DNA from 3 places in the Pseudoduganella sp. RAF19 genome. Region 3 is predicted to be linked to each of the others. Evidence: predicted binding sites of a transcription regulator. Region 3 holds the regulator's gene; each other region holds the start of a gene.
What was found. The regulator LexA, encoded in region 3, represses DNA repair genes until DNA is damaged. The targets are predictions, from matches to a motif close to ACTGTATNNNNATACAGT.

Region 1 (6,976 bases), 100 kb from region 3:
AGCTGTCGCATTTCCCGCGCTATCTGAAGGCGATGAATGTGCGTATCGAAAAGTTGCGCGCGGATTCGGCACGCGATCAGAAGGCGATGGCGGAATGGCATATCGCCGCCCAGCCTTACCTGCGCGTGGCGCGCGACAAATCGGCCGGCAAGAACACCGATCCGAAACTGGTGGAATACCGCTGGATGCTGGAGGAGCTGCGCGTGTCCCTGTTCGCACAGGAACTGCGCACGCCGATGCCGGTGTCGGTCAAGCGCCTGATGAAAGTCTGGGAGTCGATGCAGCGTTGAGGTCCGGCGGATCAATGATCCGCCCTACCGCGGCGATAACGCGGAGCGTCGTAGTCCCGGCGGATCAATGATCCGCCCTACCGGGGCGATTACGCGGAGCGTCGTAGTCCCGGCGGATCAATGATCAGCCCTACCGGGGCGATAACGCGGAGCGTCGTAGGGCGGATCATTGATCCGCCGCCGCGAAGCGCTTCCGGTAGTCGCCCGGCGTAACGCCCAACTGCCGCAGAAACACCCGGCGCAAATTCTGCTCCTCGCCATATCCTGCCTGCGCCGCGATCGTCTTCACAGGCAGGCTGCTTTCCTCCAGCGCCCGCCGCGCCGCCTCAAGCCGCATCTGCTCCACAGTGCGCGCCGGCGTGCATCCCATCTGGCTCGTGTAAGCCCGCGCGAATGTGCGTGGACTCATGCCGGCCTGCTCGGCCAGCCGCTCCACGCGCAAGTCCTCGTGCAGGTTCATGGCAATCCACGCATGCAGATCCGCAAAGCCGCCGCTCGCGCGCGCCTGCGCGGCCAGCGGCACGCTGAATTGCGACTGGCCGCCGGAACGTTTCATGAAGACCACCATCTGCCGCGCAGTTTCGATAGCCACGCGATGGCCGTAGTCCTCATTGATCAAGGCCAGCGCCAGGTCGATGCCTGCGCTGACGCCAGCCGAAGTCCACACATGTCCATCGCGGACATAAATTTTGTCCGCATCGATTGCCACCGCTGGATGCCGGCCCCGCAGCCGTTCCACCCATTCCCAATGCGTGGCCGCACGCCGGCCATCCAGCTGGCCCGCTGCCGCCAGCAGGAACGCGCCAGTGCAGACGGAGCACAAGCGCCGCACGGAGGCCGCGCGCGCCTGCACGAAAGCCACCAGCTCCGGCGGCGCGTCATATTCGTCGCCCGCGCAGCCACCGGGAGCGATCAGTGTGTCGATGGGGGTGTCGGCCAGATCGGCGATGGACGTGGTCATGATCGCCAGCCCGGCGCTGGTGGTCACGAGTCCACCGTGAGCGGAAGCGATGATGGTTTCGTACAGCGGCGGGGCGCCATCCGAGTGGCGGCGGGCAGCACTGGCGAAGGCTTGCAGCGGACCGGAAAGGTCCAGCAGATTCATTTGCTCGTGGGCGAGCAGGACGATACGGCAGGGGCGGTCTGGCGGCATATCGCCATCTTACCTCGGCGCGTAATCCGGATATTCAAATTCCAGCGCCAGGCGTTGCGCGGTGCGCGAACCATAATCGTCGGCGATACGGCCGAGTACTTTGCTCCACATCAGCGCAGGTGGCGTGCTGTCCAGGGCCGGCAGCATTTGCACGGGAGCGTCGGCGGTACCGGCCACGCGCTCCGGCAGAATGGTCAGGCCATAGAGCGTATGTAGCGGCTCGTCGGAGGCGGCGACCGTAACCGGCACGGCGCGCTTGGCGCGCTGGTAGGCGTCGGCAGTGATGGCCAGCGCGATTTCATCCACGCCTTGCGCGACCGGCACGCCAATCTCGCGCTGCGAATGGAACCAGGGATCGGTGTACCACGTCATCCAGACGGTCAGATTGCCAAGGTGCGGGCCGAAGACGGTGCTGTCGTGTTCCGTGCCCCATCCGCTCACGCCAATGTCGTTCGCCACAGCGCGCGCACGTTCGCTGCCCGCAATCGTTTCAACCAGGGCCAGCGAAGTGGGAATGGCGGCGCTGATGCCCACACTGGTAATGACTTTGCCGTCCGCCACGTAGCGCGCGTTGGCAAGCCAGGTGGTGTCAGGATAGTGTTCTTCGCGGTAACCGCGCGTGGCCCAGTGTGCAGTGGCTTGATGGCCTTTCAGCACGCCTGCGTTGGCGAGCACCAGCGCGCCGTCGCAGATGCTGATGAGCGTGGCGCCATGTGCGGCTTGCGTCTTCAGCCAGTCGGCCAGCGTAGGGTCTTTGAAGTCGTGCATGGCGGGCACGATCACGTAGTTGGCGCCTGCTGGATACTTCCGGTCGAATTCGGCGAGGCTGGCATCAGGCTGCACGCGCGGGCCGGCGCTCATGCGGATCGGGCCTTCGTGTACCGACGCTGTCAGCACGTCGGCAACATCGGCGCGCTTAAGCACGCCATACGGCAGCATGAAGTCGCTGATCTCGGTATGCTCGTTGGAGCCGACAATGACGATGAGGGGACGCTCGGCCGCCTGGCTTACGGCTGCGAAGAGGAGGGCGGCAAACAGGATCAGTAGGCGCATGATGAAATCGGCTGAAGAAGATCAGCCGATTATTCGCGCGTCGCCGCCAGGCAGCAATGACATTAAACAGTCAATTGCTGCCACGTGGGATCAATAGTTGCCTTTGTTGCCGCCGACGATGTCATCGTCCCGGGTCGAGCCGCTGTAGCTGCCGCTCGATCCGCTTTGCATGGTGCCGGTACCCGAGCCCATCACGCTGCCAGTGGAGGTGCGAGCGCCTGGCATGGCTTGCTGGGTGCCGTAGAAATCGTGGATCTGCGTGCTGAATTCGGCGCTTGCCATGTCAGGCCAGCGGTCCTTGTCGAAGCCTGGAGCGTTCTCCAGTTTTTCTTTAGCGCAGTCGAGGACGAAGCGCTTGTTGGCGGTGTCCAGTTGCAGCGCTTGCCATGGCACGGCAAACAGCTTGTTGCCCATGCCCAGCACGCCGCCGAAGGACAGCACTGCATAGGCGATCTGGCCGGTCTGCATGTCGAGCATGATTTCCTTGATGTCGCCGAGGTCTTCGTCCTGGCGGTTGTAGACGTCCTCGCCCATCAATGTGTCGGCGCCCATCAGGCGCGGGCCGGGACCGTCGTTGTCAGTACGGTCGCGGTAGATACCATATGGATCGCGGTCTAGATAGCTCATTCTCATCTCCTGATGTAGTGTCGTGAAAGAGCCGCTCCTTTGCGGAACGGGATGAGAATCAGAATAGCGCAAGCAGAATTTTCGCGTCCTTGCAGGGATTCAATAGTGTGCGCTTAGCACGCTTGCTCGCGAGACGCTTGCGATAGCGCTTAATGAGAGCGCCATGCCGGTCTTCGTTTGCGCACACGATTAAAAGAAGAAGGCGAGGGCGGCGGTGACGGTGGGGGCGGCGGCCCCGAGTAGCAGACCGAAGGCACTGATGGATTGGTCGCGGAAGCCGGCGCGCAGGAGCGAGACGCCGGCCGGGTTGGGAGCGTTGGCGATGACGGTCAGGCCGCCGCCGGCAACGGCGCCTGCCACGAGCATGTATTGCGCCTGCGGCGTGATGCCGTCGATCAAGGAGCCGAGGTAGGTCAGGGCCGCGTTGTCGGTGATGGCGGTCAGTCCCAGTGCGCCGAAGAACAGCGCCACGGGCTGTAACTGAGAGACGATGGGCTGCAGCCACCATTGCTGCATGCCGCCGAGCACGACGAGTCCCGCGAGAAAGAAGCCCACCAGTAAAGCCTCTTTCACGATCAATGGCGACTGGAAGCGCTGGTAAGCCTGCGCGTAACCGAGGAAGAACAGGAACACGCCCAGGAACAGCACCGGATGATGCGCCAGCAGCACCACGGCCGCGAGGAAGGCGAGATGAATCGCGCAGACGAACAAGGGCACGGCTGCGGCATCAGCCGCCGCGCGCGGTGGCTCGGCAACCAGGTGGCGTCGCATCAGCAGCGTCACCACAGTCGCGTTGACGAATACCGCCAGCGCCGCCTTCCATCCGAACTGAGCGGCCATGAATGCGCTATCCCATTGCCAGGTGCCGGCAACCATCAGCACCGGCGGCGCAGCGTAGGAAGTCAGCGTGCCGCCGATCGACACGTTGACGAACAGCACGCCCAGCGCCCCATACTTGAGCCATTCCGGCATCGGATCGCGAAACACCAGCGGCGCCAGCATCAGCGCAGCAATCGTCATCGCGGCAGGCTCGGTGATCAGCGAGCCGGTCAGCGGTACGACGGACAAGCCCAGCCAGGCCAGCATGACTTCGCTACGTCCCGGCGCCAGACGCGCAATCGTGGCCAGCACGCGCTGCACAAACTCCAGCACAGGACGCGACGCGGCCACTACCATTACCACGAACACGAATAGCGGCTCCGTGTACTGCTGAGTCTCCGCATAGGCAATCGCATTCTGCGGTCCCGCCACGAAAGCCATCACCACCACCAGCACGAACGCCCAGAAGCCGAACACCACTTCCACTTCGCCGAGCAGGTGGAACAGCCCGTGATGGCGCGGGTAGCGGTGCGCCAATTTCTCGAAAGACTTGGCGCTGAAAGTGTGCAGCAGGGCGATGGCAAAGAGAACTGCGCCGATGGTTTCCATAGCGTTCGGTAAAAAGGCAATGTTGGCGATTTTACCAGCCTGATGCGCAGGTAAACCTTGCCAAAATCCCGTGCAGATTGTACTGTATATGCATACAGTTATTTGCTTTCGAATTCCATGGCCCGCTCTGATCCGATCAAAGCGCCGGAAGCCTTGCATCCTTCGCTATGGTTTGCATCGCAACTGGCGCAAAGCACGACCCGGTGCGTCGACACCGGGTATGCCGCGCTGTCGGCCCAGCTGCCCGGTGGGGGCTGGCCGACCGGCACGCTGATTGAGTTGCTGTTGCAGCAGAACGGCATCGGCGAGATGCGCTTGCTGCATCCGGCGCTGGCGGGCCTGACGCGTCCGATTGTCATGCTGCAGCCGCCGCAAGTGCCGCAGGTGCTGGGCTTGTCCGCGCTGGGCTTGCAGCCTTCGCAGCTGGTGTGGGTGAAGAACACCGGCCGCGCGGCCGATGGGCAATGGGCGGCCGAGCAAGCGCTGCGCAGCGGTTGTTGCGGCGCGGTGCTGCTGTGGGACAAGCATGTGCGCGGCGAATCCTTGCGCCGCCTGCACATGGCAGCCCAGAGCAGCGACACCTTGTTCTGCATGATGCGTCCGATCCAGGAAGCGCAAGACTCGTCGCCGGCGCCATTGCGGCTGGCGGTGCGCGGCGCATCGGGCGGCGTGCAGATTGACTTTATCAAACGGCGGGGACCGCGGCGCGATGAACCGCTCTTCCTCCCATTAATGCCTTCTACCTTGTTGCGTCATGCGTTTATGGATCAGCCTGCATCTACCCCAGCTTCCGCTGGAGATATTCTGCCCGCGGTGGTCGGATGACCAGTGCAGCGTGGTGCTGGAGCAGGATGGGGTTATAGCTTTATCCAGCCTGGCGCACGCCTGCGGGGTGCGTCCGGGCATGCGGCGCGGCGGCGTGATGATGATGGCGCCGCATGCGGAATTGCACGAACGCGCGCCGTTGAAGGAAACGGACGCTCTGCATGCGGTGGCGATGGCCATGCTGCAGTTCACGCCCAATGTGGCAGAAGGTGAAGAAGCATCGTTGCTGCTGGATATCGGCGCCAGCTTGCGCCTGTTCGGCGGCATTCGCAAGCTGTGCCGGCGTGTGCTGGCCAGCCTGCATGCGCTCGGCTTCAGCGCTCACCTTGGTGTGGCGCCCACCGCGCGCGGCGCCTGGCTGCTGGCACACAGCGGCGGCGGTCGTTCTTTAACAATGAAGAGCCTGATGCGCAGGCTGGACGGCTTACCGGCCGGGCTGATGCCGCCCGTGCGTCCTTTCCTGCCGTGGCTGCAGGGCATCGGCTGCCAGACGCTGGGCGAGCTGTACAGCTTGCCGCGTCCCGGCCTGAAGCGGCGGTGCGGTGCAGCGGTGCTGGCCATGCTGGATGCAGCGCATGGCACCACGCCGGAAATGTTCGAGTGGATCGAGGCGCCGCCCAGCTTTACCGCCAAGCTGGAATTGTTTGGCCGCATCGAGAATGCCGACCTGCTGCTGGCGGGCGCTTGCCGCTTGCTGCAGCAGCTGACGGGCTGGCTGTGCGCGCGCCAGTTTGCTGTCGAGGGCATCTGCCTGAAACTGGAGCACGAGCGCGGGCGGCAAGCGCGTCCGCCAACGCCCATCGAGGTTGCGCTGTCGGAGCCGACCTGGCGCGACGAGCATCTGGTGCGTCTGCTGAAAGAGCGTCTGGGCAAGGTGGAGCTGGTGGCGCCGGTGATTGGCCTCAGCCTGGAAGCGACCAAGGTCGAGCCGATGGCGCCGCTCAGCGATTCGCTGTTCCCGGAACCGGGCGGCAGCAAGGAAGACCGGCAGCGCCTGTTCGAAGTGCTGATTGCCCGGCTGGGCACGGACAATGTACTGCAGCCTTCGCCACGCGCCGACTTCCGTCCGGAGTACGCCAACAACTGGGTGCCGGTGCAGCTCAAGCTGCGCGCAGCGGACGTGAAGGCGCAGATGCCGCCGCGTCCCTTGCCGCGTCCCGTGTGGCTGCTGCCGAAACCAATCGCTTTGATGATGCGCGATCACCGGCCGTTCTACACCTCATCGCTGCGCGTGGTAACGCCGGCCGAGCGCATCGAAGCAGGGTGGTGGAGCGATACGCAAACGCGGGATTATTTCATCGCGGAAGGCGACGATAACGCGCATTACTGGGTGTTCCGCGAACGCCTCGGCGGCGATGAGCAGCGCTGGTATTTGCATGGCTTGTTCGGGTAAGCAGGGCGCAACTGTGGTACAAATAGGCAAAATATTTCCGGAGCCAAGCATGCGCGCTGAACGACTGGATTTTACGGGTGCAACTGGACAAAAGCTGGCCGCCCGCCTCGACTCTCCCGAAACCGCCGTCAAGGCTTACGCCCTGTTCGCCCATTGCTTCACCTGCGGCAAGGACGTGTTTGCCGCCAGCCGCATCGCGCAGGCCCT
Region 2 (6,976 bases), on a different contig from region 3:
CGCAGGCCTGCGCCACGGCAGGCCTGCTGTCACGCAGATAGGATTCGCACCAGGGCGAGAAGAACACCAGCGCACGCGGCTTGCCAGGCTTGAGCGCGTAGGCCTTGCCGTCGATGGTTGTTGCGGACAAGGCGCTTACTGCATCGCCCAGCTTCAGCGACGCCTGGCTTGCTACGGCAGGCGCCAGCGGCAACGCAGAAGGCGCGCTGTCGTCATTCGCCACTTTGGCCAGCGCATCTTCCAGCGCCTTGTCGTGCAGGTGGCCAATGTGCACGATGCGGCCATCGCGTCCGATCACCACATGCTGCGGCGTCACGCGCAAATTCAGCTGGCCGGCGAGGCTGCCGTCATCGATCACGATCGGCATGTGGATGCCGAACTTCTCGCGGTAGGCGCGCACGTCCGGCTCCTTGTCGCTGAAGCCCGCGTTCACAGCCACCACGGCGATCTTTCCCTTGTACTGTTGATAGGCTTTTTCGAAGGCCGGCATCTGCTCGCGACAAGGCACGCACCAGGTAGCCCAGAATTTGAGATAGACCGGCTGCTTGCCGTAATACCTGGCCAGTTCGATGCGTTCGCCATCGATGGTGGTCAGCGTGGCAGCGGGGCCGGGCTGGCCGATCAGGCGCTGTCCAGCTGAACGGGCGCGGTCATTGCCGCTGCCGGAAACGTCGGCGGCGAAGGCTGGCAGTGCCGCGGCCAGCAGCAGAGAAACGATGAGTGCTTTCATGGTCATCCTCAGGAATTTGATGATTTCATGGTACTTTTGTGGCGGTTCAATAAAAAGACGCAAGATCGATCCAAATCTATGTACCATCTTCCCATCGCCATCGACCGCAAGGCCGCCGTTTCGTTGACGGAGCAGATCAGCACTGGCGTACGTAACGCCATTCGCGATGGACGCCTCGCCCCCGGCGCGCGCCTGCCGTCATGGCAGGATCTGGCCACACAGCTGGGCGTTGCACGCGGCACGGTGCGGCTGGCGTATGAAGTGCTGCGCGACGAGCAGCTGATTTCCACGGCTGGCGCGGCGGGCAGCCATGTGGCGGCGCAACCCGTTCTGCCAATGCAGGCGCAGCGCGGGGCCGATATGCGCGGCGTCCACGCCGGCGCTGATTCCGGCGTAATCCCGCGGCGCGGCGCTGCCGCTCGGCCTGGCATCTTCCAGGTCGCGGTGCCGGCGCAGGATGCCTTCCCCTACAAGACCTGGTCGCGCATCATGGCGCGTTCCGCACGCCGCGCGGCGGCGTCGCCGCTCACCTATCCTGACCGCTGCGGCGAGGCCGAGCTGCGCGCGGAGATCGCGGCTTACCTGTGCATCGCGCGCGGCATGGATTGCGCACCGGAGCAGGTGTTCATCACCAATGGCCACGCAGGCGCGTTGTCGTTTGCATTGCAAGTGCTGTCGCTGCATGGCGAACGCGCCTGGATTGAGAACCCTTGCTATCCGGTTTCACGCGACGGACTGGCACTGGCCGGTATGCAGGCAGTGCCCGTGCCGGTTGATCAGGACGGCGTGCAGGTCGACGTGGGGATGGAACTGGCCGGCGATGCATCACTGGCAATCGTGTCGCCGGGCCAGCAGGCACCGCTGGGCGTCACGCTGGCCCTGCCGCGGCGTTTGGCGCTGCTGGACTGGGCGGCGCAAGCGGGCGCCTGGATTATCGAGGACGATTACATGGGCGAGCTGCAGCTGCAGGCCCGCGCTGCACCGGCCCTGGCGGCGCTCGACCGCGCGGGAAGGGTGCTGCACATCGGGACCTTCAGCAAGACGCTCAGCCCCGCTCTGCGCGTGGGCTTTCTGGTCGTCCCGCAGTCGCTGGTGGGTCGCTTCGTGGAAACTGCGGCCACCTTGTATCCGGCGCCATCGCCCACGGTGCAGCTGGCGGTGGCGGAGTTCCTGCGCAGTGGACTGTATCTGCGCCATTTGCGGCATATGAAGCGTTTATACGGCGAGCGCAGGATGGCAATAGCGCGGGCGCTGGACCAACTGGGCGCGCGCAATGTGCCGGCCGGATTGTCGGTGCTGCTGGAAGTGTCCAGGGATGGCGACGCGCTGGTGGCCGCGCGTGCGGCGGGCTTCACGCCATCGGCGCTGTCGGGATGGTTCGCGGCGCCCGATCAGGCGCCGCAGGGCTTGCTGCTGGGGGCGACGAATGTGCCGGCGGAGCGAGCTTACGAATACTGTTCGCGGCTGCTCCGGACGGCGGATCGATGATCCGCCCTACGAACTGCTATCGCGGCGCAGTGCCGCGATCCATTACGCGGTCGCTTCGCCGCCGAGGGCTTCCACCACGTCCTTCATCAGCTTGGACAGTTCGCCTGTCATCAGCATGAAGTCGCCGTCGAAACGCTCTTCGTCGTTGCGGGTGGAGGTTTCGTTTTCCTTGATGACGTCCAGCGGCTTCACGCCCTTGATGGCCAGGGCTTCGGTCAGCACGAAGCTGATCTTGCTGTCCCAGGTCATGGCCAGGCGGGTGCACTGCTTGCCGGCGGCGATGTGGCGGCGGACTTCTTCCGGCTCCAGGGTGTGGCGCACATAGCGCACGGCGGCCTTGCTTTCGCCGGTGGCGCGCAATTCGGTGTCCATGTCGACGGTGAAGCCGGCCGGCGCTTCGTCTTCCTGCAGCCAGGCAGTCATCACTGCGACCGGGGAGCGCTGCACGCGCAGCGATTCCAGCGGCATGCGGTCGACGGCCTTCAGCAGGTGCTTGATCACGTCATCGGCCTTGGCCGGGCTGGCAGCATCGACCACCAGCCAGCCGTTGACCGGGTCGATCCAGGTCCACACATTGCTGCGGATGGTGAATGCGCGCGGCAGCAGCTCGTCGTGCACGCGCTCTTTGAGTTCCTTCATGGCTTTCTTGCCAGGAGCGAAACCTTGTTGTTCTTCCAACTCAGCGGCACGGGCCTTGGCCACCTGGTTCACCACAGTGGACGGCAGCAGCTTTTTCTCGGTGCCGAGCACGATCAGCATTTGCTTGTTGACCACGTGGACCAGGCCGCCGTTCGGACGCGGCTTGTCCCAGCCCTGGCGCATCAGCTCATTGCTGTTGGCGGGCGTGAAGGAATGCGGCTGCAGAGCTTCTTCGAGTTGTTCGGGAGTAAACGCCCACGGCGCGGGCAGACGGTAGATCTGGAGATTCTTGAACCACATAACTGGTGCTTGCCTTACTGAGCATTTAAAAGGAACGACATTTTACATGGCTCATTTCGGACAGGTCACGATTAATGTTTGTCCGGGTGATCTTCCGGGCGGCGGGTTGGGGCCGGACTTCAGCACGCAGTAGCTGGTAAAGAGCGTACGCACCCTGGTGATCACGTCGCCATTTGGCAACACGCGCTCCGTCATGCCGAATCCGCGGTCGACACCGGCGGCGGCGATCTTTGTAGCGAGCTCGGGCTCTTTCGTCACCGCCGGGAAGTGACGCTCCCTGCGCAAGTCACGGTCGATGGCCGCGACGGCGCGGCGGGATTTGGCGAGCAGGGTGTCCGGGCCGCCGTGCGGCTTGGCGAAAGGGTCGTCGACCGGAAGCGTGAGGGGCAGCGATGCCGCGGAGGGCGGCGCTGCGGAAGGGTCGGCAGCGGCAGCGGCGGCGGCAGGCGGCGCGGGTGCGGGTGCAGGTGCGGGTGCGGGTGCGGGTGCGGATAGCGGCTGCGACTCGACCGCGGCGGCCGGCGGGGCAAACGGCGTCGAAGGTCGCGCGGTTGATGGCGGCGGCTCTATAGGGACGGTCGGCCGAACAGGGGGCGCGGATACATGCGCGGATGAGGGCGGCGGCGCGATCGGGGCGGCTGCATGTGTCGGCGTGGACAGCAGCGTCCGCCGGTCCGGGAGCGGCGGGTGCGCTGCGAGCCGGGGGTGGATGGGCGCTGGCGGCGCCGGCAGCAGGAATACCAGCTCGCCTTCGCGCTGGACGCGCTCTGCGGCCGGGCGCGGCAATGGGCGTTGCAGGGCCATTAAAGCGGCGAGATGCAGCAGCGCGAGCGCGGGCAGCAGGGCGCGGCGCTGGAGGGACAGCGTTCGATCCATCGGCAAATTCCAGTTCGCAGCCGGCGGCACAATTCCCCGGCTCGCGCCGGCATTATGCGGTCGCTTGCAGGCTGAAATACTCTCGGATTCTCACAGACTGGCGAAAAGATCGCCCTGCCTGGGCGGTGGCGCGGCGCCCAGCTCATCCAACGGCGACAGCGCCGACACGCGCACGCCGAGCAGACGCAGTTTCAGGTCCAGCGGCACACGGCGCAGACACTCGCCCGCCGCACGGCGGATGGCGGCGGCATCGGCGGTCGGCAGCGGCAAGGTCACGTCGCGCGTGACTGTGCGGAAGTCGCTGTAGCGCAGCTTGATGCCGATGGTGCGGCCCGCATAACGCTTGCGCGCCAGGTCCTCAGCCAGCTTTGTGCACAAGCGGGTGAAGATTTCGGACAGCTCGCCGCGGTCCTGCCGCGCGTGCAGATCGCGCTCGAACGTCGTTTCGCGGCTGATGCCCTTGGGCTCGGAGCGCGTCGCCACTTCGCGTTCGTCGTGGCCGTGGGAGATGCGCTGCAACCATTCCGCGTAATTCAGGCCGAAATGTTCCTGCAGCAGGCGGGCATCAGCCGCCGCCACCTGACCCACGGTTTCAATGCCCAACGCGGACAGCTTGGCGGCCGCCTTGGGGCCGATGCCGTTCACCTTGCGCGCCGGCAGCGGCCAGATGCGGGCCGGCACATCGTCGTGGGAAATGATGGTCAGCCCGTTCGGCTTTTCCAGGTCGGAGCAGATCTTGGCCAGCAGCTTGTTGGGCGCGATGCCGATCGAGCAGGTCAGGCCGGTGGCTTCCTTCACCGCAGCCTTCAGGCGCTGGCCCAGCTCGCGCGTGTCCTCGCGCAGATCGCTGAGGTCAATGTAGATCTCGTCGATGCCGCGGTCCTCGATCTGCGGCGCGATGGACGCCACCGCCGCCTTGAACAGGCGTGAATATTTGCGATAGGACTCGAAGTCGGTCGGCAGCAGGATGGCATCCGGCGCCAGGGCAGCGGCTTTCATCGTGCCCATCGCCGAAAACACGCCGAGGGCGCGCGCTTCATAGGTGGATGTGGTCACTACGCCACGTCCTACATAGTCGCGCAATCGGGAAAACTGCTTCGTGCCATCATCTAACTGCCGAGGCTGATGGCGCGAACCGCCGCCAATCACGACCGGCTGGCCGCGTAATTCCGGATAGCGCAACAGCTCCACCGACGCGTAAAACGCATCCATGTCGAGGTGGGCGATACGGCGCGGCCTGCTCATGCGGGAGGATGAATGGCTGTTGAAATACTGTAATTATATCCAGTATTCAACAGAGAGCCAGCCTCTCGTGAAAAAGCATACGATGAGTGCTCCCCCCGGAGGATAGCGATGACACTTTCAAACCTGAAAATTGGCGCCCGGCTGGCCCTTGGTTTTGCAGTGACGATCCTGATCATGCTGCTGATGTCCTTCACCGGCATCGGGCGCATCCAGCAGATTTCAGATTTGACCGGCAAGCTGGTCAGCGACCGCTACCAGAAGGTGGTGTTGACCAATGAGATGCGCAGCCATTCCAACCGCTCCGCGCAATCGCTGCGCAACGCAATGCTGGAACCGGATGCCGGCAAGTCGGCCGCATTCCTCGCCAGCATGGCCGAGTCGGACCGCAGCGGCGCCGAAGCCGCCAATAAGCTGGAGCAGATCATCCGCAGCGCCGAGGCCAAGCGCCTGTTTGCGGAAGAGACTCAGGCCTTCCTCGACTACAAGGCCAAGCGCGACGAAGTGCTGAAACGCTTCCAGGGCGGCGACCGCGACGGCGCCATCCAGTACATGTTCAGCGATATGGTCCCGGCGCAGAACGCGTATTTTGGCAAGCTCGATGCGATTCTCGCCTTCCAGGGCAAACTGATGAATGAAGACGGCGCCAAGGCGGAAGACACGGCGCAGGAGGCCACCTGGCTGATGGTCGGCCAGCTGGTGGTGGCGACACTGCTGTCGATTCTCGCCGGCTGGCTGATTACGCGCTCCGTCACTACGCCCATCAACCAGGCGGTGGATCTGGCGGAAACGGTGGCCCAGGGCGATCTCACCAGCCGCATCGAGGTCGAGCGCAAGGATGAAACGGGACGGCTGCTGAACGCGCTGAAGGAAATGGTGGCGGCGCTGACCCGCACGGTCGGCTCGGTGCGCAACAGCACCGATACCATCACCACCGGCACGGCGGAAATCGCCGCGGGCAACCTGGACCTGTCGCGCCGCACCGAGCAGCAGGCCGCGGCGCTGGAAGAAACTGCGTCCTCCATGGAAGAGCTGACCTCCACCGTGCGCCAGAACGCCGACCATGCGCGGCAGGCGAATCAGCTGGTGGTGTCCGCCGCCGATCACGCCAGCCAGGGCGGACAAGTGGTGAGCGAAGTGGTGCAAACCATGGGCGCCATCAAGGATAGCTCGGCGCGCATTGTGGACATCATCGGCGTCATTGACGGTATCGCTTTCCAGACCAACATCCTGGCCCTCAACGCCGCCGTGGAAGCGGCGCGCGCGGGCGAGCAGGGGCGCGGCTTTGCGGTGGTGGCGGGCGAGGTACGCACGCTGGCGCACCGATCGGCGCAGGCAGCGCGCGAGATCAAGGCGCTGATCGACGATTCGGTGGCGAAAGTGGATGCGGGCGGCAAGCTGGTGGACCAGGCTGGCGCGGCTATGCAGCGTATCGTCGACTCGGTGCAGCAGGTGGCAGGCATCATGAGCGAAATCGCCAACGCGGGCAATGAACAGACGGCCGGCATCGAGCAAATCAACACTGCCGTGGCCGAGATGGACTCGGTCACCCAGCAGAATGCCGCGCTGGTTGAGGAAGCCGCCGCCGCGGCACGCAGCATGCAGGAGCAGGCCGTGCAGCTGCAGCAGGCGGTTGCGGTCTTCAAGATCGACGTCAGCCAGGCCCTGCCACGTTCGCCGGTTCCGCCGCCCCCGGCAGCC
Region 3 (6,976 bases):
CATTTTTCTTCCCTGATGTGCAGGCAGTCATCGACTGGAATGAGCAATATTGTTTTCGCGACACGAATGGAGCGCACAACAGGGAAATGATTTATACGATGTTCCAGACTGGATGAAGCCACTGCCTTCCGATCCGCATCTCAAGATCGGGGCTTGCTCCGCGTGCGCTTCGGTGCGATTGACGATGAAACACTGGCCCTGCGCCACACCGCCACAGATCGCCAGCCACAGCAGCTCGGCATTGCGCTGGTGCAGGAAAAGACGCCGGCGTCGGCGCTGTCAGTTGCCGGGCTGCCCCTCAGGTAAGGAAGGAATTCGCACCGGCTGGCGCGAGAGGATGCCGATCACGAACGCCACGCCCGTCACAAACCAGATCAGGGACGCGACCACATCAAACGTGGTCACATGCGAAGGGAATTTGATCACGGACGGTACCAGCAGCAGGCCGCGGAGCAGGCAGACGGCGGCGATCGTGCCTTGCGCCTGCGGGACAAACGGCAACCAGCGCAGGCGGCGCGCACCAGTGCCAGCCAGTGCGTACAGGGAGCATAACAGCATCAGTCCGCCGATCACCACCGAACCAAGCGGCGCCAGCGCAGTGCCGCCGCGCGCCGAGGCGACCACGGCAGGCGGCGCCTGGAAGAACGCGTACCACTCCGCTCCCAACAGAGGTGCCAGGAAATGAATCAGTGCGCCGAACAGCGCAATACCAGCAGCGAGCAAGAAAGCATAGCGTCCCATCCCGTCCTCCGAGCATTGTCGTTTCGACATTAAGCCGAAATTTTTCTCAGGATGCAACAATTTTGCTTGCATTATGGTCCACACTGTACAAAAATACAGACTGTCTATATCCACAGCACACGTACCATGATCAAGCTCACAGCACGTCAAGAACAAATCCTCAATCTGATCAGGGACGCGATCGACAACACCGGCTTCCCGCCGACCCGCGCGGAGATCGCCGCGGAACTCGGCTTCAAGTCCGCCAACGCTGCCGAAGAACACCTGAAAGCCCTGCAGCGCAAGGGCGCCATCGAGATCACTGCCGGCACCTCGCGCGGCATCCGTCTGACCGGCAGCTTCGGCGCCGCAGCATCGGGCACCGGTGCGGCAAGCAGCGCAGCAACCAGCTCGCGCCGCGCCACCGTCCATACTGACGACGACGCCCTGCCCCAGGTACCCGCCGGCATGCTGGTTTCATTGCCGCTGATCGGCCGCGTGGCCGCAGGCTCGCCTATCCTGGCGCAGGAAAATCTGGAAACCAGCTACAACGTTGACCCCAACCTGTTCTCGTCCAAGCCCGACTTCCTGCTGAAAGTACGCGGCGAATCGATGCGCGACATCGGCATCATGGACGGCGACCTGCTGGCGGTGAAGAAGACCGACAGCGCCCGCAACGGCCAGATCGTGGTCGCGCGCATCGGCAATGAAGTGACGGTAAAGCGCTACCGCAAATCCGGCTCCACCGTCGAACTGCTGCCGGAAAACCCGGACTTCAAGGTCATCACCGTCACGCCGGAAGACGACTTCGCGCTGGAAGGCCTGGCCGTGGGCCTGATGAGGACCTGGCACTAATGATCCAGCTGTACGGGAACTGCGAGTCCGGCCACAGCTACAAGGTCAAGCTGCTACTGGAAGTGGCGGGCGTGCCGCACGAGTACCAAGAGATCGACCTGCGCCTGGCGCGGGCCGATCGCCCGGAGCCCTTCCGCAGCCTGGCCAAATACTGCGAAGTGCCCTTGCTGGTCCACGACGGCAAACCGTACGTGCAATCGAACGCCATCCTGCTGCACATGGCCGAACATCTCGGCGCATGGGGCGGCGAATCGAAGGAACGCCTGGAACGCTGCCGCGAATGGCTGTTCTGGGAAGCCAACCGCATCGGCTTCTCCATGGCCCACCTGCGCTATGGCCAGAAGTTCGACGATGCCGGTGCCTATGCAGGCACCGTGCTGCCATGGTTCCGCCGCCGCTTCGATGACGATATGGTGCGCCTGGATGAGGAACTGACGGACGGCCGCCAGTTCCTGCTGGACGATCAGCCCAGCATTGCCGACCTGTCGCTTTGCGGTTACCTGTTCTGGCCTGAACAAGCCAACGTCAGCTATCCGCCGCGCGTTGCAGCCTGGCTCGATCGCATCCGCGCCCTGCCCGGCTGGCGCCACCCGTACCAGATGCCAGGGGCCGCCCCTTGGTAGCGAAGGCGTACTAAGCGCGCCTCAGCGATCCTTGCGGCGCACTGCGACCTGGCCGCCGGCCTGGTCGATGTAGACAGCGTAATGCTGGAAGAAGTCTGCGCCGGCAATACCGTCGGCAGTGAATTGTTCGGGCAGGTCGTGCAGCAATGGCTGGAAGCTGATGCCATCGTCGCCCAGTCCCGCCTCGACGTAGTTGCAGCCGCGGCCCGGCCCAATATTCATCGGACACGTGCCGGTTTCGTCATTCTTTTCCTCTGCACGCTGGCGGCTTACAACCGAAATTGTGGACGCCGAATCCAGCACCAGCCGGTAGCTGGTGCGCGGGTTCACGAAGCGCACCACCAGTCCTTCCTTGCTCGCTTCGTAAGGCAGCACCTTCCATAGGCCGCCATGCTGCACTTTGGCGCCAAAGCTGAATTGGCGCGCGCTGTAGTCGTACACGAAAGCCTGCTTCGCAAACAGCGGCAGGCCGATGACGGAGAACTTGTCTTCCGGCTGCGGCAGCGGTTCGCCGAGGTGCAGGCCCCAGGGCTTGAACGCCTGGCCGCGCACTTCGCCGAAATGCACACCGTTGAGTACCAGATCGAGAATCACGAATTCGTCGGCCTCCTGCTCCTGGCCGGACAGGTCGCGCGTATGCAATTTGCGGCCGGTCAGTTTCAAGCCCGGCACCTTGGCCAGCAAGTCCGGCGTGAGATGCAGCGCCGTGTTGGAGCCGGTGTCCAGCAGGAAGGGATGGGATTTGCCCGCGATTTTGAGCGACACCACCGGACGGCCGTCCTGCAGCTCGACAGGCACGGTGACGGTGCTGGCCGCGAGAGCCACATACGCCGGCAGTGCCAGCGCGGCAGACAACGCAGCAGCCGGCATCCAGCGAAGGCGCATCATGCGTCGAGCGCGGAGCGGAAATCGTCCAGCAGGTCGGCCGTGTCTTCGATGCCGACCGATACACGGATCAGCGAATCGGCAATGCCCATCGATGCACGGCGCTCCGGCCCCATCTCGAAGAAGATGGTATGCGACACCGGAATCACCAGCGTGCGCGTATCGCCCAGGTTGGACGTTGCGATCGCCAGCTTCAGCTTGTTCAGGTAATCGAAGCAATCGATGCCTTCCGCCAGTTCGAAGGACAGCAGTGAACCGTAATCCTTGAACAGCTCCGAAGCGATATCGTGCTGCGGGTGCGACTTCAGGCCAGGATAGTAGACGGCGGCCACGCGGTCGTCCGCTTCCAGCATCTCGGCCAGCGCCTGCGCGTTGGTGCAGGTGCGTTCCATGCGCAACGCCAACGTCTCGGCGCCGACAGCGATATGGTGCGCCGCTTCAGGACCGAGCGAAGCGCCGAAGTCACGCAGGCCCTTGGCGCGGATCTGCACCAGGCCCCACATCGGCGCGGGGTTCTTCTTGTAGTTGTCGAAGATATTGGCGAATTTCGTCCAGTCGTAAGCGCCGGTATCGGTCAGGGCGCCACCCAGCGCGTTACCGTGTCCGCCGATGGACTTGGTCAGCGCATTCACCACCAGGCCTGCACCGACCGTCTTCGGACGGAACAGATAAGGCGAGGTCATGGTGTTGTCGACGATGTAGAGAATGCCGCGCTCGGCGCACAGCTCGCCGATGCGCTTCAGATCCGCCACTTGCGTGCGCGGATTGGCGATCGTCTCCACGAAGACGATGCGCGTTTCCGGCTTCAGGGCCGCAGCCACATTGGCCACATCGGTCGCGTCCACGAAGTCCACGCCCACGCCCTGCCCTGCGACGGTCTGCCACAGGGAGTTGGTATTCCCGAACAGGAAAGACGACGACACCACATGGTCACCGGCACGCAGCAGCGCCTGGAACACGGCGCCAATCGCGCCCATGCCCGTAGCGAAGCAGATCGTGCCTACGCCCTGCTCCATCTTGTTGACCTTATCCTCCAGCGCCGACACGGTCGGATTGCCCTGGCGGCCGTAGCGGAAGCCCGGCTCTTTGCCCTGGAAGACAGACGCCAGTTGGCGCGCGTCTGCGTAGCCGAAGGTCACCGAAGTGTGGATCGGCTTGTGCAGCGATCCGTGCTCGATGCCCTTCTGGCGGTCGTTGTGCAGGATGGTGGTGGTGAAGCCGTAGTTCTTCATTACGATTCCGTTGTCGCAGTGTTCAGGTTCAGCTGGGTGCGCGCGGCATCTTCGGCTTTGTCCGATTTCTTCGGATTGTGGCGCGACGCTTCCAGACGGTCCAGGTACTCAGGCGACACGTCGCCGGTGATGTACTTGCCGTCGAAGCAGGACGCTTCGAACTGGGTCAATGCCGGGTTCACGTCCGAGATGGAGCGCTTCAGGTCTTCCAGGTCCTGGTACACCAGCGCGTCGGCGGTGATTTCCTTGCACACTTCGTCCACCGTGCGGCCGTGGGCGATCAGTTCATCGCGGGTCGGCATGTCGATGCCGTACACGTTCGGGTACAGCACTGGCGGCGCTGCGGAAGCGAAGATCACTTTCTTGGCGCCGGCTTCGCGTGCCATCTGCACGATCTCGCGCGAGGTGGTGCCACGCACGATGGAGTCGTCCACCAGCAGCACGACCTTGTCCTTAAATTCGTCGGCAATCGCGTTCAGCTTCTGGCGCACGGACTTCTTGCGCAGGCCCTGGCCCGGCATGATGAAGGTACGGCCGATGTAGCGGTTCTTGATGAAGCCTTCGCGGTAATCCACGCCCAGGCGCATCGCCAGCTGGATCGCGGCGGGACGGGACGAATCCGGAATCGGCATCACGACATCAACGTCATCCGCCAGGCCTTCGCGCTTGATCTTGTCGGCCAGGTATTCGCCCATCTTCAGGCGGCTGTTGTACACCGAAGCGCCATCGATCACGGAGTCCGGACGCGCCAGGTACACGTATTCGAACACGCAAGGATTCAGCGCAGGCTTGTCGGCGCAGATCTCGGCGTACAGATTGTGATCCTTGTCGATAAAGATTGCTTCACCCGGCAGCACATCGCGCACAAAGCGGAAGCCCATGCCTTCCAGCGCAACGGATTCGGAAGCGATCAGGTATTCCTTGCCTTGCGGGGTTTCGTTCTCGCCCAGGCACAGCGGACGAATGCCGTTCGGATCGCGGAAGGCCAGCATGCCCACGCCGGCGATTTCCGCTACCGCAGCATAGCCGCCACGCACGCGGCGGTTCACTTCGCGCACCGCCTTGAACAGCGTCGATGGCTCCAGCGTGAAGCCGGTCGAGAAACGGGTGATTTCGTGGGCCAGCACGTTCAGCAGGACTTCAGAGTCGGAGTCCGTGTTGATGTGGCGGCGGTCGTTCTTGAACATCTCTTGCTTGAGCTGTTCCCAGTTGGTCAGGTTACCGTTGTGCGCCAGCGTGATGCCGAAGGGCGCGTTCACGTAGAACGGTTGCGCTTCCTCTTCGCTGGACGAACCGGCGGTCGGATAGCGGCAGTGGCCGATGCCGGAATTGCCGCTCAGCGAACGCATATTGCGGGTACGGAAAACGTCGCGCACCAGGCCATTGGCCTTGTGCATGGAGAAGGTGTTGTTCTGGTTGGTCGCGATACCTGCCGCATCCTGGCCGCGGTGCTGCAAAAGCAGCAATGCGTCATACAGCAGCTGATTGACAGGTTGATGGGAAACGACGCCGACGATGCCACACATGGTGTGCTCCTAAACTTGGTACTGCGGATTTAAAGAATTCTTAAAAATGCACGTGCTGCGCCAACGCAGCGGGCAGGAAGGGTTTGATCATATGCACGCCGGATTCCGCCCAGGGACTCAACAACGCGTGCCTCCAGAACTCCTGCTTGGGAACCGAGGTCATACCGCACAATATGACGCCGGCCAGCACAATCACAATGCCCCGCGCCGCGCCAAACAAGCCACCCAGGCCGCGATCCGCCACGCTCAGGCCACCGGCGGTGACCAGTGCGTCGATCAGCATACCGAGTAAGCCCATGAGCAGGCGCACGCCGATGAACAGTGCAATAAAGGCAAGGATCAGGCGCAGCGGCTCGCCCGGCACGGCCGTTGGCAGCATGCGCGCGAGGTCGGCGGCGTAGGCGTTGGCGGCGATGAAGGCGACGATCCAGCTGGCCAGCGCCAGCAACTCTTTCACCAGGCCGCGCAGCACGCCGATAAAGATGGATGCGGCCAGCACAAAGATCACGATGTAGTCAAAAATCGTCACGCTGTGCCGGTCCGTTCAGTCAAATCAGGCTGGAATCACATTGCCATCCAGGCCAATCTTGCCCAGTTTGGCGCGGGCCTTGTCCGCTTCTTCCTTGCTGGAGAATGGCCCCAGCCTTACGCGGGTGCGCTCGCCCGATGCAGTGGATACTTTCTGCACGAAGGACTTGATGCCGGCAGCCTTCAGCTTGCCCTGCACTTCGTCGACCTTGTCCTGGGTGGCGAAAGCGCCAACCTGGATGACGTATTTGCTTGCCGATTCGGCAGGTTTGCCTTCCAGGATAGCCATGGCGCGCGCATCGTCGGATGGCGTGGCTTTGGCTGGCTCGGAATGTTTCGGCTCCGGCCTGGATTCTTTCGGCTCAGGCTTGGTTTCCGCCTTGGCAGGCTTGGATTCCGGCTTGGCTTCCGGTTTGTGTTCCGGCGCCTTGGCCACGTGCGTGTCGGCCGCCTTCGGCTTAGCAGGCACGTCGACGAATTCTTCGCCCTTGTCCAGCGCGGAAGACGGCGCCACGCGCACCGGCGCAACCGCCGGCTGGCTGGTGACGACCGGCTTCTGTGCAGCGGGAGCAGGCGCCGGGGCCGCCGCTTGCGGCTGCACTGCCGG

Region 1: imuA (translesion DNA synthesis-associated protein ImuA) is a predicted target of LexA. The motif match lies at 4,633-4,650, and genes of this name have one in related genera.
Region 2: dinB (DNA polymerase IV) is a predicted target of LexA. The motif match lies at 5,305-5,322, and genes of this name have one in related genera.

Annotation. Positions count from the first base shown of each region.
Region 1 covers NZ_JBFREF010000003.1:444,244-451,219, forward strand. The annotation lists gene hrpA (ATP-dependent RNA helicase HrpA) at 1-290, shown strand, start outside; gene AB4Z19_RS09915 (GlxA family transcriptional regulator) at 457-1,443, opposite strand; gene AB4Z19_RS09920 (DJ-1/PfpI family protein) at 1,453-2,496, opposite strand; gene AB4Z19_RS09925 (PRC-barrel domain-containing protein) at 2,587-3,123, opposite strand; gene AB4Z19_RS09930 (putative Na+/H+ antiporter) at 3,313-4,551, opposite strand; gene imuA (translesion DNA synthesis-associated protein ImuA) at 4,669-5,376, shown strand; gene AB4Z19_RS09940 (Y-family DNA polymerase) at 5,306-6,769, shown strand; gene AB4Z19_RS09945 (alpha/beta hydrolase family protein) at 6,819-6,976, shown strand, end outside.
Region 2 covers NZ_JBFREF010000009.1:367,197-374,172, reverse strand. The annotation lists gene AB4Z19_RS24320 (TlpA family protein disulfide reductase) at 1-730, opposite strand, end outside; gene pdxR (MocR-like pyridoxine biosynthesis transcription factor PdxR) at 809-2,218, shown strand; gene AB4Z19_RS24310 (recombination-associated protein RdgC) at 2,261-3,157, opposite strand; gene AB4Z19_RS24305 (hypothetical protein) at 3,209-4,033, opposite strand; gene dinB (DNA polymerase IV) at 4,124-5,278, opposite strand; gene AB4Z19_RS24295 (methyl-accepting chemotaxis protein) at 5,387-6,976, shown strand, end outside.
Region 3 covers NZ_JBFREF010000003.1:547,446-554,421, reverse strand. The annotation lists gene AB4Z19_RS10390 (hypothetical protein) at 280-741, opposite strand; gene lexA (transcriptional repressor LexA) at 868-1,575, shown strand; gene AB4Z19_RS10380 (glutathione S-transferase family protein) at 1,575-2,198, shown strand; gene AB4Z19_RS10375 (hypothetical protein) at 2,220-3,086, opposite strand; gene AB4Z19_RS10370 (cystathionine gamma-synthase family protein) at 3,083-4,315, opposite strand; gene purF (amidophosphoribosyltransferase) at 4,315-5,841, opposite strand; gene AB4Z19_RS10360 (CvpA family protein) at 5,882-6,370, opposite strand; gene AB4Z19_RS10355 (SPOR domain-containing protein) at 6,395-6,976, opposite strand, start outside.